Regions from separate parts of the Streptomyces sp. NPDC001530 genome, predicted to be linked through region 3. Evidence: predicted binding sites of a transcription regulator. Region 3 holds the regulator's gene; each other region holds the start of a gene.
The links. Region 3 encodes HrcA, which represses chaperone genes, less so after heat shock. Its sites were predicted from a motif close to TTNGCACTCNGNNNNNCNGAGTGCNAA; they were not measured.

Region 1: a site for HrcA is predicted at 6,669-6,695, ahead of groL (chaperonin GroEL). Genes of this name have one in related genera too.
Region 2: a site for HrcA is predicted at 5,494-5,520, ahead of groES (co-chaperone GroES). Genes of this name have one in related genera too.

Annotation. Positions count from the first base shown of each region.
Region 1 is NZ_JBIAVS010000018.1:197,953-208,254, forward strand. Features, by position in the region: gene murQ (N-acetylmuramic acid 6-phosphate etherase) at 161-1,108, shown strand; gene ACFY0T_RS34040 (PTS transporter subunit EIIC) at 1,292-2,704, shown strand; gene ACFY0T_RS34045 (hypothetical protein) at 2,790-3,380, shown strand; gene ACFY0T_RS34050 (NADH:flavin oxidoreductase) at 3,491-4,645, opposite strand; gene groL (chaperonin GroEL) at 4,885-6,507, opposite strand; gene ACFY0T_RS34060 (cold-shock protein) at 6,871-7,074, opposite strand; gene ACFY0T_RS34065 (MoaD/ThiS family protein) at 7,523-7,798, opposite strand; gene thrC (threonine synthase) at 7,917-9,200, opposite strand; SAM riboswitch class I at 9,218-9,365, opposite strand; gene ACFY0T_RS34075 (glucosyl-3-phosphoglycerate synthase) at 9,550-10,302, shown strand, end outside.
Region 2 is NZ_JBIAVS010000005.1:289,515-299,816, forward strand. Features, by position in the region: gene ACFY0T_RS11995 (RNA polymerase sigma factor) at 1-90, shown strand, start outside; gene ACFY0T_RS12000 (Uma2 family endonuclease) at 227-859, shown strand; gene ACFY0T_RS12005 (hypothetical protein) at 860-1,150, opposite strand; gene ACFY0T_RS12010 (cell wall-binding repeat-containing protein) at 1,134-2,339, shown strand; gene ACFY0T_RS12015 (methyltransferase domain-containing protein) at 2,317-3,579, opposite strand; gene ACFY0T_RS12020 (polysaccharide deacetylase family protein) at 3,643-4,632, shown strand; gene ACFY0T_RS12025 (polysaccharide deacetylase family protein) at 4,629-5,381, shown strand; gene groES (co-chaperone GroES) at 5,665-5,973, shown strand; gene groL (chaperonin GroEL) at 6,084-7,712, shown strand; gene ACFY0T_RS12040 (ester cyclase) at 7,817-8,524, opposite strand; gene ACFY0T_RS12045 (SDR family NAD(P)-dependent oxidoreductase) at 8,683-9,456, opposite strand; gene ACFY0T_RS12050 (MOSC domain-containing protein) at 9,553-10,221, opposite strand; gene ACFY0T_RS12055 (LysR family transcriptional regulator) at 10,302-10,302, shown strand, end outside.
Region 3 is NZ_JBIAVS010000002.1:472,469-482,770, forward strand. Features, by position in the region: gene ACFY0T_RS05005 (S41 family peptidase) at 1-1,397, opposite strand, end outside; gene ACFY0T_RS05010 (hypothetical protein) at 1,478-2,047, opposite strand; gene ACFY0T_RS05015 (VOC family protein) at 2,285-2,677, opposite strand; gene ACFY0T_RS05020 (16S rRNA (uracil(1498)-N(3))-methyltransferase) at 2,696-3,445, opposite strand; gene ACFY0T_RS05025 (nitronate monooxygenase) at 3,442-4,527, opposite strand; gene dnaJ (molecular chaperone DnaJ) at 4,765-5,901, opposite strand; gene hrcA (heat-inducible transcriptional repressor HrcA) at 5,902-6,921, opposite strand; gene ACFY0T_RS05040 (MBL fold metallo-hydrolase) at 7,092-7,832, shown strand; gene ACFY0T_RS05045 (DUF3097 domain-containing protein) at 7,864-8,667, shown strand; gene hemW (radical SAM family heme chaperone HemW) at 8,753-9,985, opposite strand; gene ACFY0T_RS05055 (SpoIIE family protein phosphatase) at 10,222-10,302, opposite strand, start outside.

The DNA.
Region 1 (10,302 bases), on a different contig from region 3:
GAGGCGCCCGCCCGGACCACCTCTTCTCGTCCTCTTCCCGTCCCCTTCTTGTCAGTCCGAACCATCTCTGCTCTTCTTCCCTCTTCTCTCTTCAGCAACGGGGCCCTTCTTCTCGCAGCACCGGAAAGTCGTCGTACCGCACGGAAAAGAGCCGTCCTCCATGACCTCCACCGCCGACGCCTCCTCCCACTACCGCGGCCTGAGGGCCGAGTTGGAGACGCTGACCACCGAGGCGTTCCGCCCCGAACTCGCCGAGATCGACCAGCTGGCCACACTGGAGATCGCGAAGATCATGAACGGCGAGGACGCGACCGTGCCACCGGCCGTCGCGGCGCAGCTCCCGCTCATCGCCGCCGCGATCGACGACATCGCGGACCGGATGTCCCGCGGCGGCCGCCTGATCTACGCGGGCGCGGGCACCGCGGGCCGCCTCGGCGTCCTGGACGCCTCCGAGTGCCCGCCCACCTTCAACACCGACCCGTCCGAGGTCGTGGGTCTGATCGCGGGCGGACCGACCGCGATGATCACCTCGATCGAGGGCGCGGAGGACTCCAAGGAGCTGGCGGCGCAGGACCTTTCCGGACTCGGGCTGACCCCCGACGACACCGTGGTCGGGGTCTCCGCCTCCGGCCGCACCCCGTACGCCGTCGGTGCCGTCGAACACGCCCGCGCGCGCGGCGCGTTGACGATCGGCCTGTCCTGCAACGCGGACAGCGCGCTCGCCGCCGCCGCGGACCACGGCATCGAGGTCGTGGTGGGCCCCGAGCTGCTGACCGGTTCGACGCGCCTGAAGGCGGGCACGGCCCAGAAACTCGTCCTCAACATGCTCTCGACGATCACGATGATCCGCCTCGGCAAGACGTACGGGAACCTGATGGTCGACGTCCGCGCCTCGAACGAGAAGCTGCGGGCCCGCTCCCGCCGCATCGTCTCCCTCGCGACCGGCGCGTCGGACGAGGAGATCGAGCAGGCCCTCGCCGCCACGGACGGCGAGGTGAAGAACGCGATCCTGACCATCCTCGGCGGCGTGGACGGCCCGACGGCGGCCCACCTCTTGGAGGAGAGCAAGGGCCACTTGCGCGCGGCACTGGCGGCAGCGCCGCGCTGAAACCGTCATGGCCGTGGGCAATCGCCGCTGGGGCGGCGCCCGCCCCAAAGGGGAGCGGCCCCCCAAAAAAGCCGTCGTAGCTGTGGGCATGCGTGCCGCCAGGCGCGGCACGGGTGGGCACAGCGGCACCTCGTCAGCGCCGAGCAGCGCACCCCACCCCCGAGCAACCAGGACCAACGCCCAGTGAAGAACACCTCCCCCCACACCACCGCCACCGCGATCCTCCCCCTGGTCGGCGGCCCCGCCAACGTCACCTCGGTCGCCCACTGCATGACCCGCCTCCGCCTGGGCCTCCGGGACCGGACCCTGGTCCAGGAGGACGCCCTCAAGGCCCTCCCCGCCGTACTCGGCGTAGTCGCGGACAACGACACGTACCAGATCGTCCTGGGCCCGGGCACGGTCGGCCGCGTAACCCCCGAGTTCGAAGCCCTGCTGGCCGCGGGCACGACCGCCGATCACCTGGCGGCCAAAGGCGCCGAGCTGAAAGCGGCCCAGCGGCACCGCAACTCCACCCCCCTCAAACTCCTCCTCCGCCGCGTCGCGAACATCTTCGTCCCCCTGATCCCCGCCCTGATCGGCTGCGGCGTCATCGCAGGCCTCAACGGCCTCCTGATCAACCTCCACTGGCTGCCCTCCCTCACCCCCGCCCTCGCCGCCATCGCCTCCGGCTTCATGGCCCTGATCGCCGTGTTCGTCGGGTACAACACGGCGAAGGAATTCGGCGGAACGCCCATCCTGGGCGGCGCGGTGGCGGCGGTCATCGTGTACGCGGGCGTCGCGAAGGTGACCGTGTTCGGGATGACGCTCGCTCCCGGCCAGGGCGGCGTCCTGGGCGCACTGGCGGCCGCGGCCCTCGGAACGTACGTCGAGAAGTGGTGCCGCAGCTGGGTCCCGCAGACCCTGGACGTCCTGGTCACCCCCACCCTCACGGTGCTGCTCACCGGCCTGGTGACGCTCTATGCCCTGATGTACGCGGCGGGCGAGCTCTCCATGGCCATCGGCACGGCGGCGAACTGGCTCCTGGAGAACACCGGCGCCTTCGCCGGCCTGATCCTGGGCGGTCTGTTCCTCCCGCTGGTGATGCTGGGCCTGCACCAGGCGCTGATCCCCATCCACACCACCCTCATCGAGCAGCAGGGCTACACCGTGCTCCTCCCCATCCTCGCGATGGCGGGCGCGGGCCAGGTCGGCGCGGCCGCGGCGGTGTACGTCCGGCTCCGCCACGACACGTCCATCCGTACGACGATCAAGTCGGCGCTCCCCGCGGGCCTCCTCGGCGTCGGAGAACCCCTGATCTACGGCGTCTCGCTCCCCCTCGGCCGCCCCTTCATCACGGCGTGCGCGGGCGGCGCGGCCGGCGGCGCCTTCGTCGGCCTCTTCTCGATGCTGGGCGACAAGGTCGGCTCGACGGCCATCGGCCCGTCCGGCTGGGCCCTGTTCCCCCTCCTCTCCGGCAACCGGGGCCTGGCCCTGACGGCCACCATCTACGCGGGCGGCCTCCTGACCGGCTACCTGGTCGGCTTCCTCGCCACGTACGCCTTCGGCTTCACGACCCGCGCCGATGCGCCCGGCGGCGGCAGCCCAGCGCGAGGCTGACGTGCGGGCCGGGTTGTCAGTGCCGTGTGCGAGGGTGGTCGAGGTAGAAACGACAACCGCTCGGCCGGGGAGGGAACCCACCACCGTGAACCACGCACAGCTGACCGCCCTCGGCCGCGCCCTGCGGCTGCTCGGGGAGCACGGCGACGCGCTGAACGCCGACACCCCCGACGCCAAGCTGCACGAGGTCAAGGCCGACCTGAAGCGGGCCCTGGACCTGCTCGACGAGACGGTGACGACGGCCGCGCCCACGACCCGCTGCTCGGAGCATCCAGGCGGCCCCGTCGACGAGGGCGCCGCCGACCTCTGCCTGCTCTGCGAGACCCGCCGCCGCGCCGCCCGCCGCTCCGAGGTCAACGACGCGTACGCGCACGGCCGCACCACCACCGGCCCCGAGGAAGCCCCCGAGCGCACCAAGTCCCGCTACGGCCTGCGCGGCGACCGCCCCCAGCCCCAGCAGCGCTGGCTCCCGGAGGTCTGGAACGGCCAGGCGTGGCAGCTCTGCGGCACCCCCCGCCGAGACCGCCACGAGGCCGAGCGCTACCTCGCCGCCGAGCGCCGCACCCCCCGCCCCGGAATGGCCTACCGCTTGGTCCACGAATTCACGGACTACGAGGTCCTACGCATCTGGGGCACCCCGGTAAGAATCGACATCGAACCAATGGGCAACCTCTAGCCGATCCAGGGGGAGCCCCCACCCGTCCGCACCCGAAAGTCAAACCCAGGGGGGTCTGGCGGGCGCAGCCCCCGGGGTACGGGAATGGGTGGGGGCGAAAACCCCCGAGGTCAGCTGAGGGTGCGGAGCGCCGCCGGGTCGTACGCCGCCAGGTCCGCGAACCGTCCGTCGAGAACCTTCGCCGCCCACTCCGGGTCCTGCAGCAGCGCACGCCCGACCGCGACCATGTCGAACTCGTCGCTCTCCAGGCGGTCGAGGAGGTTGTCGAGGCCGGCCACCGGCGCGCCCTCGCCCTGGAAGGCCTTGATGAAGTCGCCGTCCAGGCCGACCGAGCCGACGGTGATGGCGGGCTTGCCGGTCAGCTTCTTCGTCCAGCCGGCCAGGTTCAGGTCCGAGCCGTCGAACTCCGGGAGCCAGTAGCGGCGGGTGGAGGCGTGGAAGGCGTCCACTCCGGCCGCGGCGAGCGGGGTCAGGATGGACTCCAGCTCCTCCGGCGTCTCGGCGAGCCGGGCGTCGTACGCCTCCTGCTTCCACTGCGAGTAGCGGAAGAGGACGGGGAACTCCGGGGAGACCGCCGCGCGCACGGCGGCGACGATCTCCGCCGCGAACTTCGTACGGGCCACCGGGTCGCCGCCGTACGCGTCGGTACGACGGTTGGTGCCCGCCCACAGGAACTGGTCGATGAGGTAGCCGTGGGCGCCGTGGAGTTCGACGCCGTCGAAGCCGATGCGCTCGGCGGCGGCCGCGGCCTCGGCGAACGCCGCGATGACGTCGTCCAGGTCGGCCTGGGTCATCTCCTTGCCCTCACCGGCGGTGCCGTTGATGCGCAGGCCCGACGGGCCGACCGCGGGGGCGTCCGCGAACGGCGGCTCGCCCGCGCTGCGCACCATGCCGATGTGCCACAGCTGCGGCACGATCGCGCCGCCCGCCGCGTGCACGGCGTCGGCGACCTTCGCCCAGCCCGCCAGCTGCTCCTCGCCGTGGAAGCGCGGGACGCGGTCGCTCTGCCCTGCCGAGTCGTGGCCGACGTACGTGCCCTCGGTGACGATCAGACCGACGCCCGCGGCGGCGCGGCGGGCGTAGTACCCGACGACGTCCTCCCCCGGTATGCCGCCCGGCGAGAACATCCGGGTCATCGGGGCCATCGCGATGCGGTTGGGGACGGTCAGGCCGTTCAGGGTCACGGGGCGGGACAGGATCTCGGCTGCGCGCGAGGCGGCGGTGGCAGTCACGAAGGGGGCTCCTCGGAGAGGTCGGTCAGACATCGAGCAGACGGCGCATGGGGATTCCGTGCAGTATGTGCACATGCATCAAACCGTCTGTCAACGTCAACCGCCCCGCCCGCCAGGGCATTCCGCCGCCCCACGCCCCCTTCTGTGATCCGGACCACGCCCGCCCATGGCCCCTGCTGCGCCCCTGACCCCGAACACGCCCGAGGGCGGCACCCCCTGGGAGTGGGGGTACCGCCCTCGGAACGTAAGGACAGTGATCAACCAGAGGTCGATCAGAAGTCCATGTCACCGCCCGGCATGCCGCCCGGAGCGGCCGCGGAGGCCTTCTCCGGCTTGTCGGCGATGACGGCCTCGGTGGTGAGGAACAGCGCGGCGATGGAGGCGGCGTTCTGCAGGGCAGAGCGGGTCACCTTCGCCGGGTCGATGATGCCCTCGGCGATCATGTCGACGTACTCACCGGTCGCGGCGTTCAGACCGTGGCCGACCTGAAGGTTGCGCACCTTCTCGACGACGACGCCACCCTCGAGACCACCGTTGACGGCGATCTGCTTGAGCGGGGCCTCCAGGGCGAGCTTCACGGCGTTGGCGCCGGTCGCCTCGTCACCTTCGAGCTCGAGCTTCTCGAACACGGCGGAAGCCTGGATGAGAGCGACGCCACCACCGGCGACGATGCCCTCCTCGACGGCCGCCTTCGCGTTGCGAACGGCGTCCTCGATGCGGTGCTTGCGCTCCTTGAGCTCGACCTCGGTGGCGGCACCGGCCTTGATGACGGCCACGCCGCCGGCCAGCTTCGCCAGGCGCTCCTGGAGCTTCTCGCGGTCGTAGTCCGAGTCCGAGTTCTCGATCTCGGCGCGGATCTGGTTGACCCGGCCGGCGACCTGGTCGGCGGAGCCGGCGCCGTCGACGATCGTGGTCTCGTCCTTGGTGATGACGACCTTGCGGGCGCGGCCCAGCAGGTCCAGACCCGCGTTCTCCAGCTTGAGGCCGACCTCCTCGGAGATGACCTCGCCGCCCGTGAGGATGGCGATGTCGCCGAGCATGGCCTTGCGGCGGTCACCGAAGCCCGGGGCCTTGACGGCAACAGACTTGAAGGTGCCACGGATCTTGTTGACGACCAGGGTCGACAGGGCCTCGCCCTCGACGTCCTCGGCGATGATCAGCAGCGGCTTGCCGGACTGCATGACCTTCTCGAGGAGCGGCAGCAGGTCCTTGACGTTGCTGATCTTCGAGTTGGCGATCAGGATGTACGGGTCGTCGAGGACGGCCTCCATACGCTCCATGTCGGTGGCGAAGTACGCCGAGATGTAGCCCTTGTCGAAGCGCATACCCTCGGTGAGCTCCAGCTCCAGACCGAAGGTCTGGGACTCCTCGACGGTGATGACGCCTTCCTTGCCGACCTTGTCCATGGCCTCGGCGATGAGCTCGCCGATCTGGGTGTCGGCGGCGGAGATGGAGGCCGTGGAAGCGATCTGCTCCTTGGTCTCGACATCCTTCGCCTGCTCCAGCAGAGCGGCGGAGACGGCCTCGACGGCCTTCTCGATACCGCGCTTGAGGGCCATCGGGTTGGCACCGGCGGCGACGTTGCGAAGGCCCTCGCGGACCAGCGCCTGGGCCAGGACGGTCGCGGTCGTCGTGCCGTCACCGGCGACGTCGTCCGTCTTCTTCGCGACCTCCTTGACCAGCTCGGCGCCGATCTTCTCGTACGGGTCCTCGAGCTCGATCTCCTTGGCGATGGAGACACCGTCGTTGGTGATCGTGGGGGCGCCCCACTTCTTCTCGAGGACGACGTTGCGGCCCTTGGGGCCGAGGGTCACCTTGACGGCGTCCGCGAGCTGGTTCATGCCGCGCTCGAGGCCTCGCCGCGCCTCCTCGTCGAACGCGATGATCTTGGCCATGTGAAGTGGTCCTCCCGGACGGGGTGGATTGCTCCGGATCGTGCCCGCGCCCGCGACGGACGGCCTGCAAGCCTTGTGGTTCCTTGCCCCACCGGCCTGCGGACCTCACCGGCCCGATCCAAGTTCTGTCACTCTCACTCGGAGAGTGCTAACGCCAATGATTAGCACTCGACCCCGTCGAGTGCAAGGTGCGCTCGCGCAGCGAGCTCGTTGAGGGGTGGTGGTCGGGCGACGGGTGGGCGCAAGGTGCGCTCGCGCAGCGAGCTCGTTGAGGGGTCGGCCCGGGAACGCACGAGGGGCCCGCATCCCTGGTGGGATGCGGGCCCCTCGGCGTGAGTGCGTCGGTGGCCGTTCGCGCCGGGATCAGACGGCGAGCTTGACCATGTCCGCCTGCGGACCCTTCTGGCCCTGCGAGATCTCGAACTCCACTCGCTGACCCTCTTCAAGGGTGCGGTAGCCGTCCATCTGAATCGCGCTGTAGTGCACGAAGACGTCCGCACCACCGTCGACCGCGATGAAGCCGTACCCCTTCTCCGCGTTGAACCACTTGACGGTGCCCTGAGCCATGCCTAACTCCCCTATTACTGGCCCTTGCACAGATCCACACTTCGCGGATCCGGGTCAGACCTCACCCCCCAACGGTTGGGGGTGTGCGCCGGAACGCGTCGACCGCGGCTGAATGTATCTGTCCAACTGCCGTCTGCAACAGGTCAATCGGACGAGAATTCTGGGCACAGCCGATCGGGAATATGCGGAGAATTCGCAAGGATTCAGGGCAAGTCGGGCCCCGTATATGCCATAAACGGCTCAAAAAGGCGGGGCACTTTGGCTGCTTCTAGTCGGGCGCCCGGCAGGTACTCATATGCGCCCGGCATGAAAGGCGAAGCAGGTTCCCCAACTGTACCCCGCTCAACCATGCAGAATTGCCCCCTCCGTTTCTCTCACGGAGGGGGCAATTCGGTGAACTCTTCGTGCTGGAAGCCGGGTCAGCAACCGCCCGCACTGTGACTGGTGGTCAGCCTCCGGCGACGGCGGGGATGATCGAGACGCCCGCACCGTCCGGCGTCGCCGTCTCCAGGCCCTGCTCGAACCGGACGTCGTCGTCGTTGACGTACACGTTGACGAAGCGGCGCAGCTTGCCCTGGTCGTCCAGGACACGCGCGGCGATACCCGTGTGGTTCTTCTCCAGATCGGCGATGACCTCGGCGAGGGTCGCACCCTCGGCGCTCACCTCGGCCTGACCGCCGGTGTAGGTGCGCAGGATGGTGGGGATACGGACGTTGACGCTCATGGGTGATGACCTCCGGTCAGGTACAGCGCCCCGTAAGGGGCGCGGGGCTCTGCTGAATATGCGGCTCCGCCGCGCGGGCGCGACCAGCCCCCACCGGCCCGCAGATGGAGAACGGTCCTTACGCGAGGCCGGCTTCCCGGAAAGAGTCCAGGTTGGGCCGGATCGTCGCGGTGAGCCCCGTGCCGGCCACCGCGTCCAACGTCTTGAGACCGTCACCGGTGTTGAGGACGACGGTCGTCAGCGTCGGGTCGAGCAGCCTGTTCTCGATCAGCTTGCGTGTGACGCCGACGGTCACGCCACCTGCGGTTTCGGCGAAGATGCCCTCCGTGCGCGCGAGGAGCTTGATGGCGTCGACGATCTGCTCGTCGGTCACATCCTCCACCGCACCGCCCGTACGGCGCGCGATGTCCAGCACGTACGGCCCGTCGGCCGGGTTGCCGATGGCGAGCGACTTGGCGATGGTGTTCGGCTTCTGGGGGCGTACGACGTCGTGCCCGGCCTTGTAGGCGACGGACACCGGCGAGCAGCCCTCGGCCTGGGCACCGAAGATCTTGTACGGCTTGTCCTCGACGAGGCCGAGCTTGATCAGCTCCTGCAGACCCTTGTCGACCTTGGTGAGCTGGGAGCCGGAGGCGATCGGCACGACCAGCTGGTCCGGGAGCTGCCAGCCGAGCTGCTCGCAGATCTCGTACGCGAGGGTCTTGGAGCCCTCCGCGTAGTACGGCCGCAGGTTGACGTTGACGAAGCCCCAGCCCTCGCCGGCCGGGTCGCCGATCAGCTCGGAGCAGAAGCGGTTCACGTCGTCGTAGTTGCCCTCGATGCCGACGAGCTCGCCGCCGTAGATCGCGGCCATGACGACCTTGCCCTGCTCCAGGTCGTGCGGGATGAACACGCAGGAGCGGAAGCCGGCGCGGGCGGCGGCGGCACCCACGGCACCGGCGAGGTTGCCGGTCGAGGAGCAGGAGAGAGTGGTGAAGTCGAAGGCGCGGGCGGCCTCGATGGCCTGCGCGACGACGCGGTCCTTGAAGGAGTGCGTCGGGTTGCCGGAGTCGTCCTTGACGAAGAGCTTGCCGGCGTCGACGCCCAGCTCGCGCGCCAGGTTGTCGGCCTTGACGAGCTTGGTCCAGCCGGGGTTGATGTTCGGCTTCTCGGCGACGTCCGCCGGGACGGGGAGCAGCGGCGCGTAACGCCAGATGTTCGCGGGGCCCGCTTCGATGCGCTTGCGGAGTTCCTCGGTTTCGTAGGCCGAGAAGTCGTACGCGATCTCCAGCGGGCCGAAACACTCCTCGCAGGCGAAGACCGGGCCGAGGGGCACGCGGTGACCGCATTCGCGGCATGAGAGCGCCGCGGCGGGACCCAGATCGACAGAGTTCGTGGTGGTGGCAACTGTCTGCGCAGCCATGGAGGCGAGGCCCTTTCTCCTCATCTTCCTCACGACGCACTTCGCCGTGAGACGGATTTGGCACCTTCCCTAGCCGGGAGCCTCGCCACGTCCGCGTGACAGGAACCAGCTGGAGGGTTGCCGGGGCTTCATCGGGCCGTATCCCTCTGCCCCTCTGGATGAGCGGTATTCGGTTGTACGCGGATGATCTACGCAATGCGATGGTCATCCGCGTTGTTCAAGACTGTAACCGAAGGCCAGGACAGTTGAGATAGTCGTCCGAACCGCGAGACGGCCCTATCCGATCTGCCGCTGCCGCGGCGGGCACGCCGATGAGAGTGTGTGATCAGACAGTAAGGAGCCGCAGACTGTGCTGGAAGAAGTTGAGCGCTGGCTGAGCACCCGCTCGTGGTCCGTGACCGATCGCCCGCTCCACAAGCTCATGGCCGCCAAACGCACCACAGGGTCGACGGTCAGTGTCGTGCTGCCCGCGCTCAACGAGGAGGAGACCGTCGGCGAGATCGTCGCGATCATCCGCCACGATCTGATGCAACAGGTCCCCCTCGTTGACGAGATCGTCGTGGTCGACTCGGGCTCGACGGACCGCACCTCCGAGGTGGCCGCCGCCGCGGGCGCGCGCGTCGTGCACCGGGACGAGATCCTGCCGCGGATACCGACCGTGCCCGGCAAGGGCGAGGTCCTGTGGCGGTCACTGCTCGTGACGAGCGGGGACATCGTCTGCTTCATCGACGCGGACCTCAAGGAGTTCTCGTCCGACTTCGTCTCCGGGATCGTGGGCCCGCTGCTCACCGACCCGGGCGTGGACCTCGTCAAGGCCATGTACGACAGGCCGCTCGGCTCCGCCGCCGGTCAGGGTGGCCGCGTCACCGAACTCATGGCGCGCCCCCTGCTGAACATGCACTGGCCGCAGCTCGCGGGCTTCGTCCAGCCGCTCGGCGGCGAGTACGCGGCCCGGCGGTCGCTGCTGGAGCAGCTCCCGTTCCCCGTCGGGTACGGCGTCGAGCTGGGCATGCTCGTCGACGCCCTGCACCTGGTGGGCCTGGACGCCCTGGCCCAGGTCGACGTGGGCGTCCGCAGGCACCGCCACCAGGACGGGCAGGCG
Region 2 (10,302 bases), on a different contig from region 3:
GCGCGGGCGGAGTTCGAACGTGCGGCGTCCCTGGCCCGCAACGAGCGCGAACGCGCGATGCTGCTCACCCGGGCCCGGGAGTGCGGCTGAGAGCGGGGCGCGATCACTCGTTCGGATGATCGACGACGCTTACGGCATGCCGGGGGCTGTTCTTTCGTAGCGTCGCCGGTGTCGCTTGTGCCATAGCGGCGCCCACACCCACACTGGAAGGAGGAGGTGCTTCACGATGACCGCTCTCGCAGAAGAGGTGGCCCCGGTGGTGGCAGACAAGCCGGTTACCGAGCCGGTTTCCGATCTGGACGAGGTTCTGTGGCAGGCGTGGAAAGCCATGGATCTCCCCGAGGGCTACCGCGCCGAGATCATCGAGGGGTCCATCGAGGTGTCGCCTACCGGTCGCCGTCGTCATGGCGTGCTCATCAACCGTCTCCGCCGGGAGCTTGACGCCCATCTGGCGCGCAGCGGTTACGCGCCCCACCAGGACGTCAACATCATCCATCGCTACAAGTCCTGGATCCCCGACCTTTTCGTCGCCCCGCTCGATCTCGACGAGATCCCCGATGAGGAGGGCCTAGGTGTCGACGCCGCAGGGGTCAAGATGGTCATCGAGGTCACCTCGCCAGGACACCGGAACCTTCAGCGCGACCGTGTCCGCAAGCGTCGTGAGTACGCGCGGGCGGGAATCCCCGTGTACGTGATCGTCGACGACTTCGACGACGACGGAGCCGTCCTGGTCATGACGTCCCCCGACCCGAAGAAGGCCAAGTACACCGACGAGCACCGCGTTCCGTACGGCACCGCGGTGATCCCGGAAGGCCCGGCCAAGGGTTTCGCCATCGGCAAGACGGTCGTCGCCTCCTGATCAGCGGGGAAGCCGGCAGTCGGTTTTCCACAGCCGTACCGTCCGGTCGTCGCTCGCGGCGGCTCGCCCGCCCTCTCCCGACGGCACCAAGGTTGCCTTCCTCCGCACGGTCGACGGCCACCCCCAACTGTTCTCGATCAACACCGACGGCACCGGCGAGCGCCGCCTGATCACCGACACCGGCGAGTACGACAGCCCCTCCTGGGCGCCCGCGAGCGATCGGCTGGTCGTCCACTTCGACCGGCTCACCAGCAGCGGCCGCCAGGAGAGCAACATGGTCCTGACGGTCACCGCGGACACGGTGACCGAAGGCGTGCCCTTCCCCTACAGCGGTCGCGCGCCCGCCTGGCAGCCGCTCCGCAAGAACACCGTCGCCCGCGTCTGGGGCGCCGACGTCTACGGCAGCAACATCGCCGGGTCCCGCTGGACCTGGAGCACGGTGGGCCAGAGCGAGCGCGGCCTGATGAACGCCTCGTCCGCCGTGCTGGTCTCCCAGGACAGCCAGGCGTACGCGCTGACGGCCCCCGCGCTCGCGGGGAAGAAGCACGGCCCGGTCCTGCTGACGCCGTCGACCTCGATCTCCTCGTCCGTGCAGGCCGAGCTGAAGCGGGTACTCAAGCCGGGCGCCACGGTCTGCCTGGTCGGCGGCACATCGATCCTCAGCAGCGCCGTCGCCTCGAAGGTCACCTCGCTCGGCTTCACCCGGAAGCGGCTGGCGGGCACCTCGCGCTACTCGACCTCGGTCGCCGTCGCCAAGTCCATGACCAACGCACCGGAGTACGTGTTCCTCGCGGCCGGCACCGACTACCACTCGGCGCTCACGGCCGCGTCGGCGGCGGGCTCCCTCGGGACCTCCGGCAAGGCCACCGTCGTACCGAACGACGGCAACACGCTGACCTCGTCGGTCAAGTCGTACCTGAACAGCCTCGACCCGCGCGACACCTACATGATCCCGGTCGGCTCCTCGGCGAAGTACGCGCTCACCCACACGTCGTTCTCCAACTGGCCCTCGACGTACACCTATTACCCGGTCACGGCCTCCACCAACGAGGGCACCGCGGCCGCTCTCGCGAAGATGTGGTGGCTCGGGCCGAGCAGCGTGGCGCTCGCCTGCACCGACAGCCGGCGCGGCGGCACCACCGCGGCGTCCACGATGAACGTGTTCGGCCCGCTGCTGTGGACGGACCTCGGCACGCTCTCCGCCGACACCAAGTCCTACCTGGTCAGGGGCGCCGCGAGCATCAATGGCGTGGCGGTCATCGGCGGCACCGGCTCGGTCTCGACGACGGCGCTGAACTCCGCGGGTGCGGCGATCAGCGCGAGCAGCAGCCAGTGGACGTACGCGCCGTACTACAACGGCGCACCGGCCGCGACGAGTTCGTGCTCCTCGACCGGCTCGGGCACGGGCGCCCCGTCGGCGACGCTCCGGCCCGCCGCCGAGCCGGACCTGGGCTCGCTCAAGGCCGAGCACCGTCAGTAGGCGGTTGCGCGGGTGCCCCCACCAGCATGGTCGGGGCACCCGCCACCCGTGTCAGGAACACCGTCGCGGACGCCGGCCCCTGCGGCTTCACCTTCCGCCGCAGCTCCTCCGGCTCGACGGCCGACCCCCGCTTCTTCACCGTCAGGACGCCGACCTCGCGCTCCCGCAATAGCGCCTTCAACTTCTTCACGCTGAAGTGGAGTTGGTCGGTGATCTCGTAGGCGGAGGCGTACGGCGTCGGGCGCAGCTCGTCCGCCGTGACGTACGCGATCGTCTCGTCGATCAGCCCACCGTCCAGCTCCTCGGCCACCTCCGCGACCAGATGGGCGCGGATGACGGCGCCGTCGGGCTCGTACAAGTACCGCCCGAGGGGCCGGACTTCGGGGTCCGGCAGGCCGCGGCCGAGCAGCTCGCGCGGCCCCGGCAACAGCGTGGCCCGCACCAGGCCCGCCTCCGTGCCGAACCACAGCACCGCCTCCTTCACCTCCCCGTGGTCCGAGATCCACTCGGCCTCCGCCTCGACGGGGACCGCCTCGTGGGGGATGCCGGGGGCGATCTTCAGGGCGGCGAGTGGCGCCTTCAGGGCCGTGTCGACCGCCCAGGAGAGCGGGGGCGAGTACGCCTCGGGGTCGAAGATCCGGCCGCGGCCGCCGCGCCGTGCGGGGTCCACGAAGACCGCGTCATAGGGTGCGGTGTCCTCGTCCGTCACATCCGCCTCGCGCACCTCGATGAGGTCGGCGAGGCCGAGCGCGTCGGCGTTCGCGCGGGCGACCGCCACCGTCAGCGGGTCGCGGTCGACGGCGAGGACCCGGATCCCGGCGCGGGCCAGCGCGATCGCGTCGCCGCCGATGCCGCAGCAGAGGTCGGCGACCGAGCGGATGCCCAGCGCCCGGAACCGTTTCGCGCGGTAGGTCGCCACGCTCGTCCGCGTCGACTGCTCGACCCCGTTCGGGGTGAAGAACATCCGCTCCGCGTCCTCGGCCCCGAACTTCGCCGCCGCCCGCTGCCGCAGCCGCGCCTGCCCGAGGGCCGCCGAGACCAGCTCGGCCGGGTGCTCGCGGCGCAGCCGGGTGGCGACGGCCAGCTCCTGCGCCGGATCGGTGCCGCGCACCTCGTCGAGCAGGGCGCGGCCCTCGGGAGTGAGCAGGGAGGCGAAGGAGACGTCGTTCACCGGGCCATTGTGGGCCAGTCGGTGGACCGTGCGCGTCCGCTGGCGGTGTCGGAGCCCTGTACGTGTCATGACCTGGGAGGATCCGGCGCCATGGGACCAGTACGACAAAATGACAAATTCGGGTCGAAGGGGATGGTCCTTCGTGGTGGATCCGGCGCCCGCGGAGGTGCCGGACTCCGCACGGGTGCCGCGTTCCGCACGGGTGCCGCGTTCCGCGCGGGGGCAGGGTTCCACGCGGGCGCTGGGTTCCGCGGTGGCGTCGCCGTGCTCGCCCTCGCCGCCCTCGTCTCCAGCTGCGCCGACGACTCCGTCGGCGTACGCGGGGCCCATGGTCAGCAGGCGCTGAAGGCGCCCCCCGCCCGCGCCCTCGACTCGTACGCCAGCAGGCTCGCCCTCGCGCAGGCCCAACGGGTCGCCGCGGCCAAGCGCTGGGGGCTGGCCAAGACACCGCTGGCGGCCCCGCCGGCGCCCGTCAGGAAGCCGGTGATCAGGGCCCGCGAGGGGTTCGAGGTCGACGACCAGGAGGAGCTGGGACTGCCCCCGGTCTTCACCACCGTCCCCACCAAGGACAAGGTCGTCTTCCTCACCATCGACGACGGCGAGGAGAAGGACCCGACGTTCCTGCGGATGATGAGCGATCTGAGGATCCCGTACACCGCGTTCCTCAGCAATTATCTGATCAAGGACAACTACCCGTACTTCCGGAAGATGCGCGACCGGGGCGTCACGCTCAACAACCACACCCTCCACCACCCCTACCTGCCCGGACTCTCCTATGAGGAACAGAAGCACGAGATCTGCGGCATGCAGAAGGTGATGAAGCGGCAGTTCGGCAAGCGTCCGACGGTCTTCCGGCCGCCCTACGGCAACTACAACCGGGACACCCTGCGCGCCGCCAAGTCCTGTGGCATCAAGTACGCGCCGATCTGGGACGAGGAGGTCTTCGTCGACCACTGGGAGTACCGCGAGTGGGACCGCGACCTGCACCCCGGCGACATCGTCCTCACCCACTTCCGGGGCCGGAACGACTGGAAGGGCACCATGCCCGACATGGTCCGGCGCTTCATGAAGAAGGTGACCGACGAGGGGTACGCGGTGGCCCGCCTGGAGGACTACCTGTGAGGGTGCGGGCGCTGGCCGCCGGGGTGCTCGCCGCCGCTCTGCTGAGCGGCTGCGCGCAGTCCGTCGACCCGATCGAGCGGCTGGGCAAGAAGGCGGCGCAGAAGGTACGGCCGCACGAGCCGCCGTACCGCCGCTGGGGGCTCGCCGCCCCGCTCGCCCGGGCGCCGAAACCGCCCGCCCGCACCACCCCCCGCACCGCGGGGCCAGGGCTGCCGCCCGTCGTGGACCACGTCCCCACCCGCGACAAGGTGGTCTTCCTGACGTACGACGACGGCGCCGAACGTGATCCGCGGTTCGTCGACATGGTCCGTGAACTGCGGCTGCCGGTCAGTATGTTCCTCACGGACAGTGTCGTCGGGCCGGGGTACGGGCACTTCGCCCAGCTGCGCGCGGTCGGCGCCGGCGTGCAGAACCACACCCTCGACCACGCCTCCCTGCGCGGCCTGCCGTACGTCGGCCAGCGCGCCGAGATCTGCGGCCAGCAGGACAAGCTCAAGAAGCGCTTCGGCATCCGGCCCCGGCTGCTGCGACCCCCGTACGGCACGTACGACAGCACGACGCTGCGCGCGGCGGCCGACTGCGGGGTCGCGGCGGTCGTCCTGGGGCGGGAGGCCGACACGCGCCGGCTGCGGGCCGGCGAGATCCTGACCCTCCCCGACGAGCCGGGCCTCACGGGGGCGACAACCCGGCTGCTGCGGCGCGTGCAGCGACAGGGGTTCGGGTTGGGGCGCCTGGAGGACTACCTCTAGCTCAGCCCGTCTCAGGCCGATACGGGGATCTGGGGGCGGAGCCTGGTGACGACTCCCAGGCGCGGCGACAGCCACCCCGGACGGTGAGAAACCCGCGGCGCGCCGCGGGCTTCTGGCACTCCGCTTGACCGAGTGCTAATCGCAGTCATAGTCTCGGCCCTGGCACTCCCCCCTGGAGAGTGCCAATAGCGACGGGCAGGTCCGGCACCCGCGACGACGGATCGACCTGGTCGCCACCTCAGACAGTTAACCCCGTGAGATCTCCGAAGGGGGAGGTCGGATCGTGACGACCGCCAGCTCCAAGGTTGCCATCAAGCCGCTCGAGGACCGCATTGTGGTCCAGCCGCTGGACGCCGAGCAGACCACGGCCTCTGGCCTGGTCATTCCGGACACCGCCAAGGAGAAGCCCCAGGAGGGCGTCGTCCTGGCCGTGGGCCCGGGCCGTTTCGAAGACGGAAAGCGCGTCGAGCTCGACGTGGCCGTCGGCGATGTCGTGCTCTACAGCAAGTACGGCGGCACCGAGGTGAAGTACAACGGCGAGGAGTACCTCGTCCTCTCGGCTCGCGACGTGCTCGCGATCGTCGAGAAGTAATTCACCCAGAATTGCAGTGAGCTGCGCCCCTGGCCCCCGCGACCTATGAAGCCGGGCGCCGGGGGCGCAGTTCGTTCTCCCAAGTTTTCCGAGAGGGCTGAACCGCTCCTATGGCGAAGATCCTGAAGTTCGACGAGGACGCCCGTCGCGCCCTTGAGCGCGGCGTCAACAAGCTTGCCGACACGGTCAAGGTGACGATCGGCCCCAAGGGCCGCAACGTCGTCATCGACAAGAAGTTCGGCGCCCCCACCATCACCAACGACGGTGTGACCATCGCCCGCGAGGTCGAGGTCGAGGACCCGTACGAGAACCTCGGTGCCCAGCTGGTGAAGGAGGTGGCGACCAAGACCAACGACATCGCGGGTGACGGTACGACCACCGCCACCGTGCTCGCCCAGGCGCTCGTGCGCGAGGGCCTGAAGAACGTCGCCGCGGGTGCCTCCCCGGCGCTGCTGAAGAAGGGCATCGACGCGGCGGTCAAGGCCGTCTCGGACGAGCTCCTCGCCACCGCGCGCCCGATCGACGAGAAGTCCGACATCGCCGCCGTCGCCGGTCTGTCCGCCCAGGACCCGCAGGTCGGCGAGCTCATCGCCGAGGCGATGGACAAGGTCGGCAAGGACGGTGTCATCACCGTCGAGGAGTCCAACACCTTCGGTCTGGAGCTGGACTTCACCGAGGGCATGGCCTTCGACAAGGGCTACCTGTCGCCGTACTTCGTGACGGACCAGGAGCGCATGGAGGCCGTCCTCGAGGACCCGTACATCCTCATCCACCAGGGCAAGATCAGCTCCATCCAGGACCTGCTGCCGCTGCTGGAGAAGGTCATCCAGTCCAACGCCTCCAAGCCGCTGCTGATCATCGCCGAGGACGTCGAGGGCGAGGCCCTGTCGACCCTGGTCGTCAACAAGATCCGCGGCACGTTCAACGCCGTCGCCGTGAAGGCCCCCGGCTTCGGTGACCGCCGCAAGGCCATGCTCGGCGACATCGCCACCCTCACCGGCGGTCAGGTCATCGCCGAGGAGGTCGGCCTCAAGCTCGACCAGGTCGGCCTGGACGTGCTGGGCTCCGCCCGCCGTGTGACCGTCACCAAGGACGACACCACCATCGTCGACGGTGGCGGCAGCTCCGAGGAGGTCCTCGGCCGCGTCAACCAGATCAAGGCCGAGATCGAGAACACCGACTCCGACTGGGACCGCGAGAAGCTCCAGGAGCGCCTCGCGAAGCTGGCCGGCGGCGTGTGCGTGATCAAGGTCGGCGCCGCCACCGAGGTCGAGCTCAAGGAGAAGAAGCACCGTCTGGAGGACGCCATCTCCGCGACCCGCGCCGCGGTCGAGGAGGGCATCGTCTCCGGTGGTGGCTCCGCGCTCGTCCACGCCGTGAAGGTCCTCGAGGGCAACCTCGGCAAGACCGGCGACGAGGCCACGGGTGTCGCGGTCGTCCGCAAGGCCGCCGTCGAGCCGCTGCGCTGGATCGCCGAGAACGCCGGCCTGGAGGGTTACGTCATCACCTCCAAGGTCGCCGAGCTCGACAAGGGTCAGGGCTTCAACGCCGCCACCGGCGAGTACGGCGACCTGGTCAAGGCCGGCGTCATCGACCCGGTCAAGGTCACCCGCTCCGCCCTGGAGAACGCCGCCTCCATCGCCTCCCTGCTCCTCACGACCGAGACCCTGGTCGTCGAGAAGCCGGCCGAGGAGGAGGCCGACGCCGGTCACGGCCACGGCCACGGGCACTCCCACTGAGGCATGACAGCCGCTGAGGCATGACGGCCACTGAGGCCTGACAGCCAGAAGAAGCCCCCGCTCCCGGTCAGGGAGCGGGGGCTTCTCCATGGGTGGGTACTACGTCACGTCTCCAGCGCGTCGAGCGCACCGAGTTGGGCCATCAGCCCCAGCCGGTCGTACTGCCACCAGCCCTCGACGATCTTCCCTTCCTCCTGGCAGCGGAAGATGGTCGAGCCGGTCATGGAGACCTGCCGCCCGGTCGCGGGAATCCCCATGAAGTCGCCCTTGTGGGTGCCGCTCCACGTCCATCGCGTAGAGACACGGTCGCCCTGGGCGATCTGGTCGTCGATGGTGAAGGCGAAGTCGAACCCGCCGCGCCACATCTCTATCTCGCGGCGCATCGCGTCGAGACCGATGGTGTCCTGCTCGTTGGCGGGATCGTGGTCGTGGTAGTTCTCCGCGATCAGGTCGTTGAGCGGTGGCAGCTCACCCTTGGTGGCCACCGTCTCGTAGAACCTGCGGATGTTGGCCGCGTAGAGCTGCTCGTCGCGGACCACTTCCAGGTCCGTGAACGTCGGCCTCTCGTCGCAGAGCGCCACCATCTCCCGGAAGATCTTGTCGGTCTCGGGAAGATTCGAGTTCCGCATCGCCTCTTCGTACGACGGGAACTCCACGATTTCCACGAAGTGGGTCGCGTCGGACCGGTCCTTGCCGATCACACTGTGCGTCGCGGTCCGCTTGCCCCTGGTCTGTTCCACCCATGAATCCATCAGCCGGTTCATCTCGTCGAACCGACTGGTCTTGCAGTCGATGAGCTGTACGAATGTCATGGCGTCGCCTCCGGCCCCCTGGGTCCGGTTGAACACCCTCATTTTCCCACCGGAGGGGCGACACCACCTACTTCACGTGTACGTCACAGCGGCCTGCGCCGAGGGTCGTACTTCCGTGTTCAACTTCCGCCCTCGGCTTCCGCTTTCCACTCCCGCGTTCACTGGGGGCCGTACTTCCGACCCGTCTTCGACGTGATCCCGCCCAGCAGCGCCCGCGGCGTCACCTTCACCACGCCCATCAGCGCCTTGTAGCGCGGGTCCGGAATCGACAGCGACTTGCCGCGCGCCAGATCCGCGAGCGCCGCCGCGACCAGCTTGTCCGCGTCGAGCCACATCCACTTCGGGATGTTGTCCGTGCCCATCCCGGCCCGCTGATGGAACTCGGTCCGTACGAAACCGGGGCACAGCGCCATCAGCCGTACGCCGCTGCCCGCCAGGTCCTTCGCCGCGCCCTGGGTGAACTGCACGACCCACGCCTTGGACGCCCCGTACGTACCGCGCGGCACGAACGCGGCCACCGACGCGACATTGACGACCCCGCCGCGGCCGCGCTCCCTCATGGCCTCGGTCGCCGCAGACGTCAGCCGGAGCACCGCCTCGCAGTGCACCTTGAGCATCTTCAGCTCGTCGGCCATCGATACGTCGAGATAGCGGCCCTTGTTGCCGAAGCCCGCGTTGTTGACCAGTAGGTCGACCGGGTTCTTGCGGTCGCCGAGGCGCGTGGCCACCGCCTCGATGCCGTGGTCGGTGGCCAGGTCCGCCGTCAGCACCTCCGCCTCGATGCCGTGCCGGTCGTGCAGTTCGGTGGCCTGCTCGGCCAGTCGCTTCGTATCGCGCGCCACCAGCACGAGGTTGTGCCCGTCAGCCGCCAGACGCCGCGCGAAGGCGGCACCGATGCCCGCGGTCGATCCCGTAATCAGAGCCGTTGTCATGGCGCAAGGTTAGTGACCTGACCAGGGGGCCGGCGCCCTCGCCACCCAACGCCCGGCCTTGCTCCACGAGTTCTCCGTACGGCGATTGACCAGGTCCTAGGCGCCGTACTTCGCCACGTACTTCTCCGCCTTCGCCAGCGACTCCGGATGCAGCGCCGCACCCGCCGCCAACAGCCGTGGCAGCAGCGCCTGTTCGGTCGTGACGGCACGGAACTGGAGAGCGACCGTGACGTCGTGGTCCGGCCGGTGCACGATCTCGATCGGGTCCCCGGAGCGGATCTCGCCGGGTTCGATCACCCGCAGATACGCGCCGGGCGCGCCCCGCTCCGTGAACCGCTTCACCCAGCCCTTCTCGCCGACGTGCCCCTGGAAGGTGCGGCAGGGTATGCGCCCACAGGTGACCTCCAGGACGACCTCGGAGCCGACGCGCCAGCGCTCGCCGATCCGCGCGCCGGAGACGTCGAGCCCCTCCGTCGTGAGGTTCTCGCCGAACACGCCGTTCGGCAGCGTCCGGCCGAGCTCGCGCTCCCAGCCGTCGAGGTCCTCGCGCGCGACCGCGTACACGGCCTGGTCGTCCCCGCCGTGATGGCGCATGTCGCACACCGCGTCCCCGGCGAGCCCGCTCGCGCCGACCCCCTTGGGCCCGGGGGCCGTCACCCGAACGGGCCCCTCCACCGGCTGCTTGTCGATGCCGGTCACGCCCTCCGGCTGGTCCGTGTACTCGACGGCCCGCGCACGGCCCAGGTTCAGGGAAAGAAGCTTCATGGCACCCACGCTAGGCGGCTCGGGGCAAAGCGTCGACGCAATATTCGCCGTCATCCCCAAGACCCGCTTATGCTCGGAGGG
Region 3 (10,302 bases):
GGGGTCGCCTCGGTCACCGACAGGTCGGCGGTGTTGGCGAGCTTGAGCTGACGCAGCGGGCGCGGCCCGGGGTGCGACCAGGCGAGCCAGGCCGAGTCGGGCGAGAAAACCAGCCCGCTGACCTCGCCGTCCGTGCTGCGGTCGACCTCGCGCACCTCGCCGCTCTCGCGCTCGACGAGCAGCACGCGCCCGTCGTGCGAGGCGACGGCGGCGCGGCTCCCGTCGGGCGCCATCGCGAGCCCGAGGACGCGCCCGAGCTGCCCGGCGGCGAGCCGGCGCGGGGTGGCCCCGGGCGCGACTCCCGTCGCCGGGGCGAACTCCAGGGCATCGTCGCCCTCGGCATCCGTCACCCACACCACGTGCTCCTCGCCCTCCGCCCGGAAGGTGCGGGGCAGCCGGGCGCGTACGCCCTGCTCGGCGGCGAGGGCGCGGGCCGGGCCCGAGCGGTGGGTGACCCAGTGGACGGCGCCGCGCACGGAGATCGCGCTGCCGCGTGCGGTGTGGTCGGGCGCGGCGGCGGAGAACCAGCGCGACGCGCTCACCGGGTGCGGCTGCTGGTCGACGCGCTGGCCGCCGAGCCGGAGGTCCAGCCGGCGCGGCTCGGCGCCGTCCAGGTCGTCGAGGAGCCACAGTTCACCGGCACAGGCGTACACGACGCGCGTGCCGTCGGTGGCCGCGTGCCGGGCGTAGAAACCGTCGACGGGGGTGTGCCGCCGCAGATCGGACGCGTCGGCGAGGGAGGAGTAGAGCGCCCCGACGCCTTCGTGATCGGACAGGAAGGCGATCCGCTCCCCCACCCAGAAGGGGTACTCGATGTTCCCGTCGAGCTCGGCATGCAACCGTACGAACTCGTCGGCGCCCTCCCGGTCGATCCACAGCTTGCCCGCCGTACCGCCGCGATAACGCTTCCAGTGGGCGGCCTCGCGCCCCATGGGAGCGGACAGCAGGACGACGCCCGGGCCGCCGTGGGCGACGTCGCCGACCGGCCCGTACGGAAGGGTCGTCGCGGAGCCGCCGTCCAGGGGGACGGCCCGGGCCCAGCTGCGCCGCAGGCTCGCCTGGCCCTGGGTGCTGAGCGCGAGGACCCGGCCGTCCGGGGTCCAGCCGCGCACCTGGGTCTTGGAACTCCCCCAGTACGTCAGCCGTTTGGAGGGGCCACCGGCCAGCGAGGCGGCGTGCACCTCGGGCGCGCCGTCGCGCGTGGACGTCCAGGCGACGGTCGTGCCGTCCGGGGAGATGCGCGGATGGTTCACCGGGACGTTGTCGGCGCTGATCCGCCAGGCGCGGCCTCCGCCGTCCAGCGGGGCGGCCCAGACGTCGTCCTCGGCCGTGAAGACGACCAACTCGCCGTGCAGATGCGGAAACCGGAGATACGCGGAGGGTGCGGACTCTGTCACCCGATCACCCTATGCAGCGACAGCGCACCCTGAAAGGGGTTTCGATCACTTGATCCGCGTGCGGCTGGGCACCTCATCTGTCACTTGCCCTGGGAGGGCCAGCAGGTGGGGTCGCCCTTGCACCACATGGTCTTCGTCACGGTGACGGTGACGGTGGGGTTGGGCTGTCCGTTCGTGGGGTGGTACGTGACGGGCGGGTTGGGGGTGTTGGTGGCATTGCAGTTCCCCAGACCGTTCACATGGAACCACTCCTTGCCGCCGACCTTCGCGACGAGATCCCCGCGCACGCACGCGCCGCTGACGGCTCGGGTGACCTTGCCCTCGACGGTGATGTCCCGCCCGTCTTCCGTCTGCCCCCGGCAGTCGACGGAGGCGACCGTGTTCTCGGTCGGCGAGGGGGTCTTTCCCGGGGTGTAGGCCTTGTTGTTGCTGCCGTACGAGGCCGTGCAGCTGAGCCAGCGCACGTCCACGTGCTGCCGTTCGAGTTCCTTGGTCGCGGTCTGGTCGGTCGTGTACGCCACCGTGGCCGAACTCAGGCCGTCCGTGGGCTCACACGCGGCCACCCCGAACACCCCGGCCGCACCGAGCCCGACCGCCACCAGCACCTGCCGACGCCCTGTCCGACGCCCTATACGCCTCAAAGCCCCCATAGACGGCAGCCTGCCACTGTCCCGCGCACCGCGGTAGACCGCATGCGGCCACGCTACCCAGGACCACCCGAAGGAGTTTCCCGCCCCCGCTAAAGATTTCTAGCGTCGGCCGGGGGAAATCTTTCAGCCCGTCCGGCGTTTGAGGACGAGCGCGTTAGCGCGATACGGGGGGTCTGGGGGACGGAGCCCCACAGGTACGGGACGGGTAGGGGCGGAGGGGGCGAAGAAAACCCCTGCTCAGCCACGCAGCAGCAGCCACTCCTGGAGTTCGACCAGGTTGCCCTCAGGGTCCTTGAGGTGGGCGACGCGCATGCGGTCGGTCATGAGGGCCGGACCGTGCAGGATGGTCGCCCCGCGCGAGGTGATCTGCTCGCAGTACGCGTCCAGGTCGTCCACGCGCAACACCACCAGCGACCGATGCCCCGTCGCCAAGTCCCCCAGTTCACCAAGGACTTCGGCCATCACCGCACGGTCCTGTATGGCGATGCCCGCCGACCCGGTGGCGGGGCTGAACTTCTCGTACGGCCCCTCGGTCGCTCCCGACTGCGGCTTGAGCCCCAGGACTTCGGCGTAGAAGCGATAGCACGCGGCGAAGTCCGAGACGAGCAGCCGCACTTGAGCAAGTTCCACGACGTTCCCCCGTGCCTGTCAGGACCAGCGTCCGGTACGCGCCAGCAGCACCGCCGCCGCCACAGTCCCGGCGGTCGATGTACGCAGCACGGTACGCCCCAGGTGGAACGTCCTCGCGCCCGCCTCGGTGAAGAGCTCGACCTCCTCCGGAGAGATCCCGCCCTCGGGGCCGACCACCAGCACGATCTCCCCGGCGGAGGGAAGTTCGGCCGTGGCGAACGGCTCGGTCCCGAGCTCCGTGTCCTCGTGCAGCACCGCCGCCAGATCCGCTTTGGCGAGAAGTGCGGCAACCTGTTTGGTCGTCATCGCGTCCGCGACCTCGGGGAAGCGGACCCGACGGGACTGCTTGCCGGCTTCCCGAGCGGTGGCCCGCCACTTGGCGAGCGCCTTCAGCCCGCGGTCGCCCTTCCACTGGGTGATGCAACGGGAGGCCGCCCAGGGGACGATCGCGTCCACGCCGGTCTCCGTCATGGTCTCGACGGCGAGCTCGCCCCGGTCGCCCTTGGGGAGCGCCTGGACGACCGTGATGCGCGGCTCTTCCGCCGGTTCCTCGGCCACCGTGCCCATCTGGACGATCAGCCGGTCCTTGCCCTCGGTGCCCAGCACCACGCAGTCCGCCCAGCGCCCGGCGCCGTCGGTGAGGACGACGTCCTCGCCGGGCCGCAGTCGCTTCACGGAGACGGCGTGCCGCCCTTCGGGGCCGTCGAGGACGTAGCGTCCGCCGCTCTCCGCGTTGAAGTGCTCGACCACGAATACGGGAGCCGTCACTGGTCCTCGCCTCCCACCTGGAACGCCGACAACGCTGTCCTGGCCTCGTCGAGTTCGGCGACGAGCACCTCCACCAGCTGCCCCGCCGACAGCTCGCGCGCCATGCGGTGCCCCTGCCCGGCCCAAAGCGCCATGCCCTGCGCGTCGCCCGCCTGCGCGGCCGCCTTGCGCAGCGGGGAGGTGAGGTGGTGGATCTCGGGGTACGCGGCGGGCGCGTACGGGCCGTGCTCGCGCATGAAGCGGTTGACGAGGCCGCGCGCCGGGCGGCCGGAGAACGCGCGCGTCAACTCCGTCCGTACGAACAGGGGGTTGGTCAGCGCCTGCTTGTGCACGGCGTTCGCGCCGGACTCGGGGGTGGCGAGGAACGCGGTGCCGAGCTGGGCCGCGCTGGCGCCCGCCGCGAGCACTGCGGCGATCTGGCTGCCGCGCATGATGCCGCCGGCCGCGACGATCGGGATCTGCACGGTCTCGCGGACCTGTGCGATCAGCGAGAGCAGTCCGATGCCGGTGCCGTCCGTCTCCGGGTTGTCGCGGTGGGTGCCCTGGTGGCCGCCGGCCTCGACGCCCTGCACGACGACCGCGGCGGCGCCGGCCCGCTGCACCGCCAGGGCCTCCTCCGCCGTGGTGGCGGTGACCATCGTCAGCGTGCCGGCGCGGGCGAGGGAGTCCAGGACGTCGCGGGTGGGGATGCCGAAGTGGAAGGAGACCACCGGCACCGGGTTGTCGAGGAGGACGGCGAGCTTGGCGTCGTAGCCGTCGTCGCGGCCACTGTCGGGGTCGCCGAGCTCGGTCTCGTACCAGGCGGCCTCGCCCGCGAGCTGGTTGGCGTACACCTCGACGGCGGCCGAGTCCGCATACTCGGGCTGCGGCATGAAGAGGTTCACGCCGAAGGGGCGGCCCGTGAGTCCGCGCAGCTGCTTGATCTCCTGGTACATGCCGTCGGCGGTCTTGTACCCGGCGGCGAGGAACCCGAGCCCGCCGGCCTCGGCCACGGCGGCCGCGAGGTGCGGGACGGAGACGCCGCCCGCCATGGGGGCCTGCACGATCGGGTGAGGGAAGAGATCGGTCAGTGCGGAGGACATGACGGCATGTTGTCACGTCCTCCGAACAAGTCCGAATCCGGCCTTCCGCCTGGCATAGGCCAATGGGATGGGCACCCGCGACCACATATTTTCGCCCCCGTGGAACGCCCCGCAAGGGGCGCGGGGAACTGCGCGACAAGCCCCCACCCACCCGCAGCCAAAAGACAACCCAGGGGGTCTGGGGGGCACAGCCCCCAGTACGGGACGGGCAGGGGCGGAGGGGGCGAAACCCCCACCTCAGCGACCGTTGAACGCGTCCTTCAGACGTGAGAACAGTCCCTGCTGCCCGGGCTGGAACTGCCCGGTCGGCCGCTCCTCGCCCCGCAGCTTCGCCAGCTCCCGCAGCAGCCGTTCCTGCTCGGGATCGAGCTTCGTCGGAGTCATCACCTCGACATGCACGATGAGGTCACCACGCCCCCCACCCCGCAGATGGGTGACACCCCGCCCGTGCAGCGGAATCGACTGCCCGGACTGCGTGCCCGGACGGATGTCGACCTCCTCCAGCCCGTCGAGGGTCTCCAGTGGCACCTTGGTGCCGAGGGACGCCGCGGTCATCGGGATGGTGACCGTGCAGTGGAGGTCGTCACCGCGCCGCTGGAAGACGGCGTGCGGCAGCTCGTGGATCTCGACGTAGAGGTCACCGGCGGGCCCGCCACCGGGCCCGACCTCACCCTCACCGGCGAGCTGGATCCGCGTGCCGTTGTCGACACCGGCGGGGATCTTCACGGTCAGCGTCCGCCGGGAGCGGACCCGTCCGTCACCCGCGCACTCGGGGCACGGGGTGGGGACCACGGTCCCGAAGCCCTGGCACTGCGGACAGGGCCGGGACGTCATGACCTGGCCCAGGAAGGACCGCGTCACCTGCGACACCTCACCGCGACCGCGGCACATGTCACACGTCTGGGCCGAAGTCCCCGGCGCCGCGCCCTCGCCGTTGCAGGTGGCGCAGACGACGGCCGTGTCGACCTGGATGTCCTTCGTCGTGCCGAAGGCCGCCTCGTCCAGCTCGATCTCGAGCCGGATCATGGCGTCCTGGCCACGGCGCGTACGCGAGCGCGGCCCGCGCTGCGACGCCGTACCGAAGAACGCGTCCATGATGTCCGAGAAGTTCCCGAAGCCGCCGGCGCCGAAGCCGCCCGCGCCCGCGCCGCCCGACTGGGACAGCGGGTCGCCACCGAGGTCGTAGACCTGCTTCTTCTGCGGGTCCGACAACACCTCGTACGCGGCGTTGATCTCCTTGAACCGCTCCTGCGTCTTCGGATCGGGATTGACGTCCGGGTGCAGCTCGCGCGCGAGCCTCCGGAACGCCTTCTTGATCTCGTCCTGGGACGCGTCGCGGCGCACGCCGAGTACGGCGTAGTAGTCCGTGGCCACTTACGACTCCGCCAGGATCTGTCCGACGTACCGTGCCACCGCTCGTACCGCTCCCATCGTTCCCGGGTAATCCATGCGGGTCGGTCCGACCACGCCGAGTTTGGCGACTGCTTCGCCGCCCGAACCGTAGCCGACCGAGACCACGGACGTGGAGTTGAGTCCCTCATGGGCGTTCTCGTGACCGATCCGCACGGTCATGCCCGAATCCTTCGCCTCACCAAGCAACTTGAGGAGGACGACCTGCTCCTCCAGCGCCTCGAGGACGGGGCGGATGGTGAGGGGAAAGTCATGTCCGAAGCGCGTCAGATTGGCGGTGCCGCCGATCATCAGCCGCTCCTCGGTCTCCTCGACGAGTGTCTCCAGGAGGGTGGAGAGCACCGTCGCGACCGTACCCCGGTCCTCCGGCTCCTCGAAGGCCTCCGGGAGGTCCTGCACGAGCTGCGGGACGTCCGCGAAGCGGCGGCCCGCGACCCGGCTGTTGAGCCGCGCGCGCAGATCGGCGAGGGAGGTCTCCCCGAACGGCGCCGGGCAGTCGATCATGCGCTGCTCGACCCGGCCGGTGTCGGTGATCAGCACGAGCATCACGCGCGCGGGGGCGAGCGACAGCAACTCCACGTGCCGCACGGTCGAGCGCGTCAGCGAGGGGTACTGCACGACGGCGACCTGCCGCGTGAGCTGCGCGAGCAGCCGCACGGTGCGCGCCACGACGTCGTCGAGGTCGACGGCGCCGTCGAGGAAGTTCTGGATCGCGCGGCGCTCGGGCGCGGTCATCGGCTTGACGCCCGCGAGCTTGTCGACGAAGAGCCGGTAGCCCTTGTCGGTGGGGATGCGCCCGGCGCTGGTGTGCGGCTGGGCGATGTAGCCCTCGTCCTCCAGCGCAGCCATGTCGTTGCGCACGGTCGCCGGGGAGACGCCGAGCCGGTGCCGCTCGGTGAGCGCCTTCGATCCGACCGGCTCCTCGGTGCCCACGTAGTCCTGGACGATGGCGCGCAGCACCTCGAGCCTGCGTTCACTGAGCATCGCGCACACCTCCAGAAGTCTTTCCCGCGCTCTTCGTGGCCTTCGGCCTGGCACTCAGCGCACGTGAGTGCCAGCATTCCCCGGCCCAGTGTACGGCGGTGAGGTACGGCCCCGGCAAGGGCGGGCCTGCGATGTCGTGCCTGGCAGGCTCTCATGGTTAGCGTCTCCGTATGAGGCTGACTTGGGAAGAGCTGGGGTGGGAAAGGGTGGCACCCGGGGTCGGGCGGCGGCGGCTTCCGGTCTGGGACTGCACGGCCGGGCTCGTGGTGGGCGGGGGCGCGGCGCTGATGATCGACGCGGGGTCGAGCCTCGGGGAGGGCGCGCGGCTGCGCTCGCAGGCGCGGCGGCTCCTCGGTGGCGACCGCCGCGTGACGCACCTCGCACTCACACACCCCCACTTCGACCATGTCTTCGGGGCGGCGGCGTTCGCGGGGGTGGAGGTGTTCGGGGCGGTCGGCCTGGACACGGTCTTCGCGCGCGACCGCGAGGAGCTGCGCGCGGACGCCGTACGGAGCGGTCTCGACCCGCGCGAGGCGGAGGAGGCCGCGGACCTCCTGGTCCACCCCCGCCATCTGGTGTCCGGCGAGTGGACCCTCGACCTGGGCGGCGGCACCCAGGTCCTGCTGGCGAACGTCGGCCCGGCTCACACCTGCTACGACCTGGTGGTGCTGGTCCCCGGATCGCCGTCGTCCCCGGAGATCGTCTTCTGCGGCGACCTGGTGGAGGAGTCGGGCGAGCCCCAGGCGGGCCCGGATGCCGTCCCGTCGCACTGGCCGGCGGCGCTGGACCGGCTGCTCGATCTGGGCGGGGAGGACGCGGTGTACGTGCCGGGGCACGGAGCGGCGGTGAATGCGGCGTTTGTCCGTGCGCAGCGGGACGCGTTGGCCACACGTTTCGGCGTGTCTTCGTAGCGGACCGGGGGCTTCTCCTATCGTCATCCGAATGCGCCAGTACTCTCCGGACCTGACCCCGCCGTGGAAGAAGCCCCAGCCCGTGCCCGAGGTCCCCGCGGACCCCGGCCTGGTGGTCGAGGAGCCCGGCACCGGCTTCTGCGGCGCGGTGATCCGCTGCGAGGCGGGCACGGTGACCCTGGAGGACCGCTTCGGCAAGCACCGGGTGTTCCCGCTGGAGCCGCGCGGCTTCCTCCTGGAGGGCAAGGTCGTGACGCTGGTCCGCCCCGCCGCCGGTCCGCCGCGTCCCACCCGGACGGCCTCCGGTTCGGTCGCCGTACCCGGCGCGCGGGCCCGGGTCGCGCGGGCCGGACGCATCTACGTGGAGGGCCGCCACGACGCCGAACTGGTCGAACGCGTCTGGGGCGACGACCTCCGTATCGAGGGCGTCGTCGTCGAGTACCTGGAGGGCATCGACGACCTCCCGTCGATCGTCGCGGACTTCGCCCCGGGGCCGGACGCCCGCCTCGGCGTCCTCGTCGACCACCTCGTCCCCGGCACGAAGGAGTCCCGCATCGCGGACGCGGTCACGAGCGACCACGCCCTGGTGCTGGGCCACCCCTACATCGACATCTGGGAGGCCGTGAAACCGTCCTCCGTGGGCATCCGGGCCTGGCCCCGGATCCCGCACGGCCAGGACTGGAAGACGGGCGTCTGCCGCGCCCTGGGCTGGCCGGAGAACACCGGCGCGGCCTGGCAGCACATCCTGTCCCGCGTGCACTCCTACAAGGACCTGGAGCCGGAACTCCTGGGCCGGGTGGAGGAGTTGATCGACTTCGTGACCGCACCGGCGTAACTGTGGGCAGCAGTCGTACGCAGCTGTGGGCAGTCGTGCCGCTGGGGCGGCGCCCATCCCAGCGGAAAGCGGCACCCCGGGCGCCTCAGTCCACCAGGTCCCGCACCACCGCGTCGGCCAGCAGCCGCCCCCGCAGCGTGAGAACGGCGCGACCGGCGTCGTACGGACCGGGTTCGAGGAGTCCGTCGGACAGGGCCCGGCGGGAGGCGGCCAGACCGTCCGGCCGGAGCAGGGACAGCGGGCAGCCCTCGCGCAGCCGCAGCTCGAGCAGGATGCGCTCCACGCGGCGGTCCTCCTCGGAGAGGAGTTCGCGGCCCGCGCCCGGTGAGCGGCCGGAGGCCAGGGCCGCGGCGTAGGCCCCGGGGTGTTTCACGTTCCACCAGCGCACGCCGCCGACGTGGCTGTGGGCGCCGGGGCCCGCGCCCCACCAGTCGGCGCCGCGCCAGTACAGCTCGTTGTGCAGACACCGGCCGGCGTCCGAGGTGGCCCAGTTGGAGACCTCGTACCAGTCGAAACCGGCCACCGAGAGGATCTCGTCGGCGATGAGGTAGCGGTCCGCGTGGACGTCGTCGTCCGTCATCGGGACCTCGCCGCGGCGGATACGACGGGCGAGCTGGGTGCCCTCCTCGACGATCAGGGCGTACGCGGAGATGTGGTCGGGACCGGCGCCGAGCGCGGCGTCGAGCGAGGCGCGCCAGTCGTCGTCGGACTCCCCCGGCGTGCCGTAGATCAGGTCGAGGTTCACATGCTCGAAGCCCGCCGCCCGGGCCTCGGCGACACAGGCCTCGGGGCGGCCGGGGGTGTGCGTGCGGTCGAGCACCTTCAGGACGTGCTGCCGGGCGCTCTGCATGCCGAAGGAGATCCGGTTGAAGCCTCCGGCGCGCAGGGTCGCGAGGTACGCCGGGTCCACCGACTCCGGGTTCGCCTCGGTCGTGATCTCCGCGTCGTCCGCGAGGCCGAACTCGTCGCGGATCGCCCCGAGCATCCGTACGAGATCGTCGGCGGCCAGCAGGGTCGGCGTACCGCCGCCGACGAAGACCGTGCGGACGGGGCGCGGGTCGTCGCCGAGGACCTTGCGGGCCAGGCGGACCTCGTCGATCAGCGTCTCCGCGTAGTTGTCGCGGGAGGCGAGCACGCCTCCGGTGCCCCGCAGCTCGGTCGCCGTGTAGGTGTTGAAGTCGCAGTAGCCGCAGCGGGTCGCGCAGTACGGCACATGGAGGTAGAACCCGAGGGGCCGCTCGGCCGCCCCGGCCAGGGCGCGCACGGGCAGCGCCCCGTCATCGGGGACGGGCTCACCGTCGGGAAGTGCGGAAGGCATGAGTTCTATTGTCCAGCACGGGCAGGGGTGCCCTCGTTTCCTTCGCCCCAGGAGCGCCCCTGTCAGGGGCGCGGGGAACTGCGCGACCAGCCCCCACCCACCCGCAGCCGAAAAACAACCCGGGGGGTCTGGGGGGCGGGGCCCCCAGAGACGATGGGGGTCCCCCCTGCTCGAGCGAAGCCGAGAGCTTGGGGGAGGGTAGAGGCGGAGGGGGCGAAAAACGCCGTCGGCCCGCCCTACTCGGCCTGCAGCACCAGCAACGCCAGGTCATCCTCCGGCGGCCTCGCCCCGAACTCGTGCACCAGCCGGCGGATCCG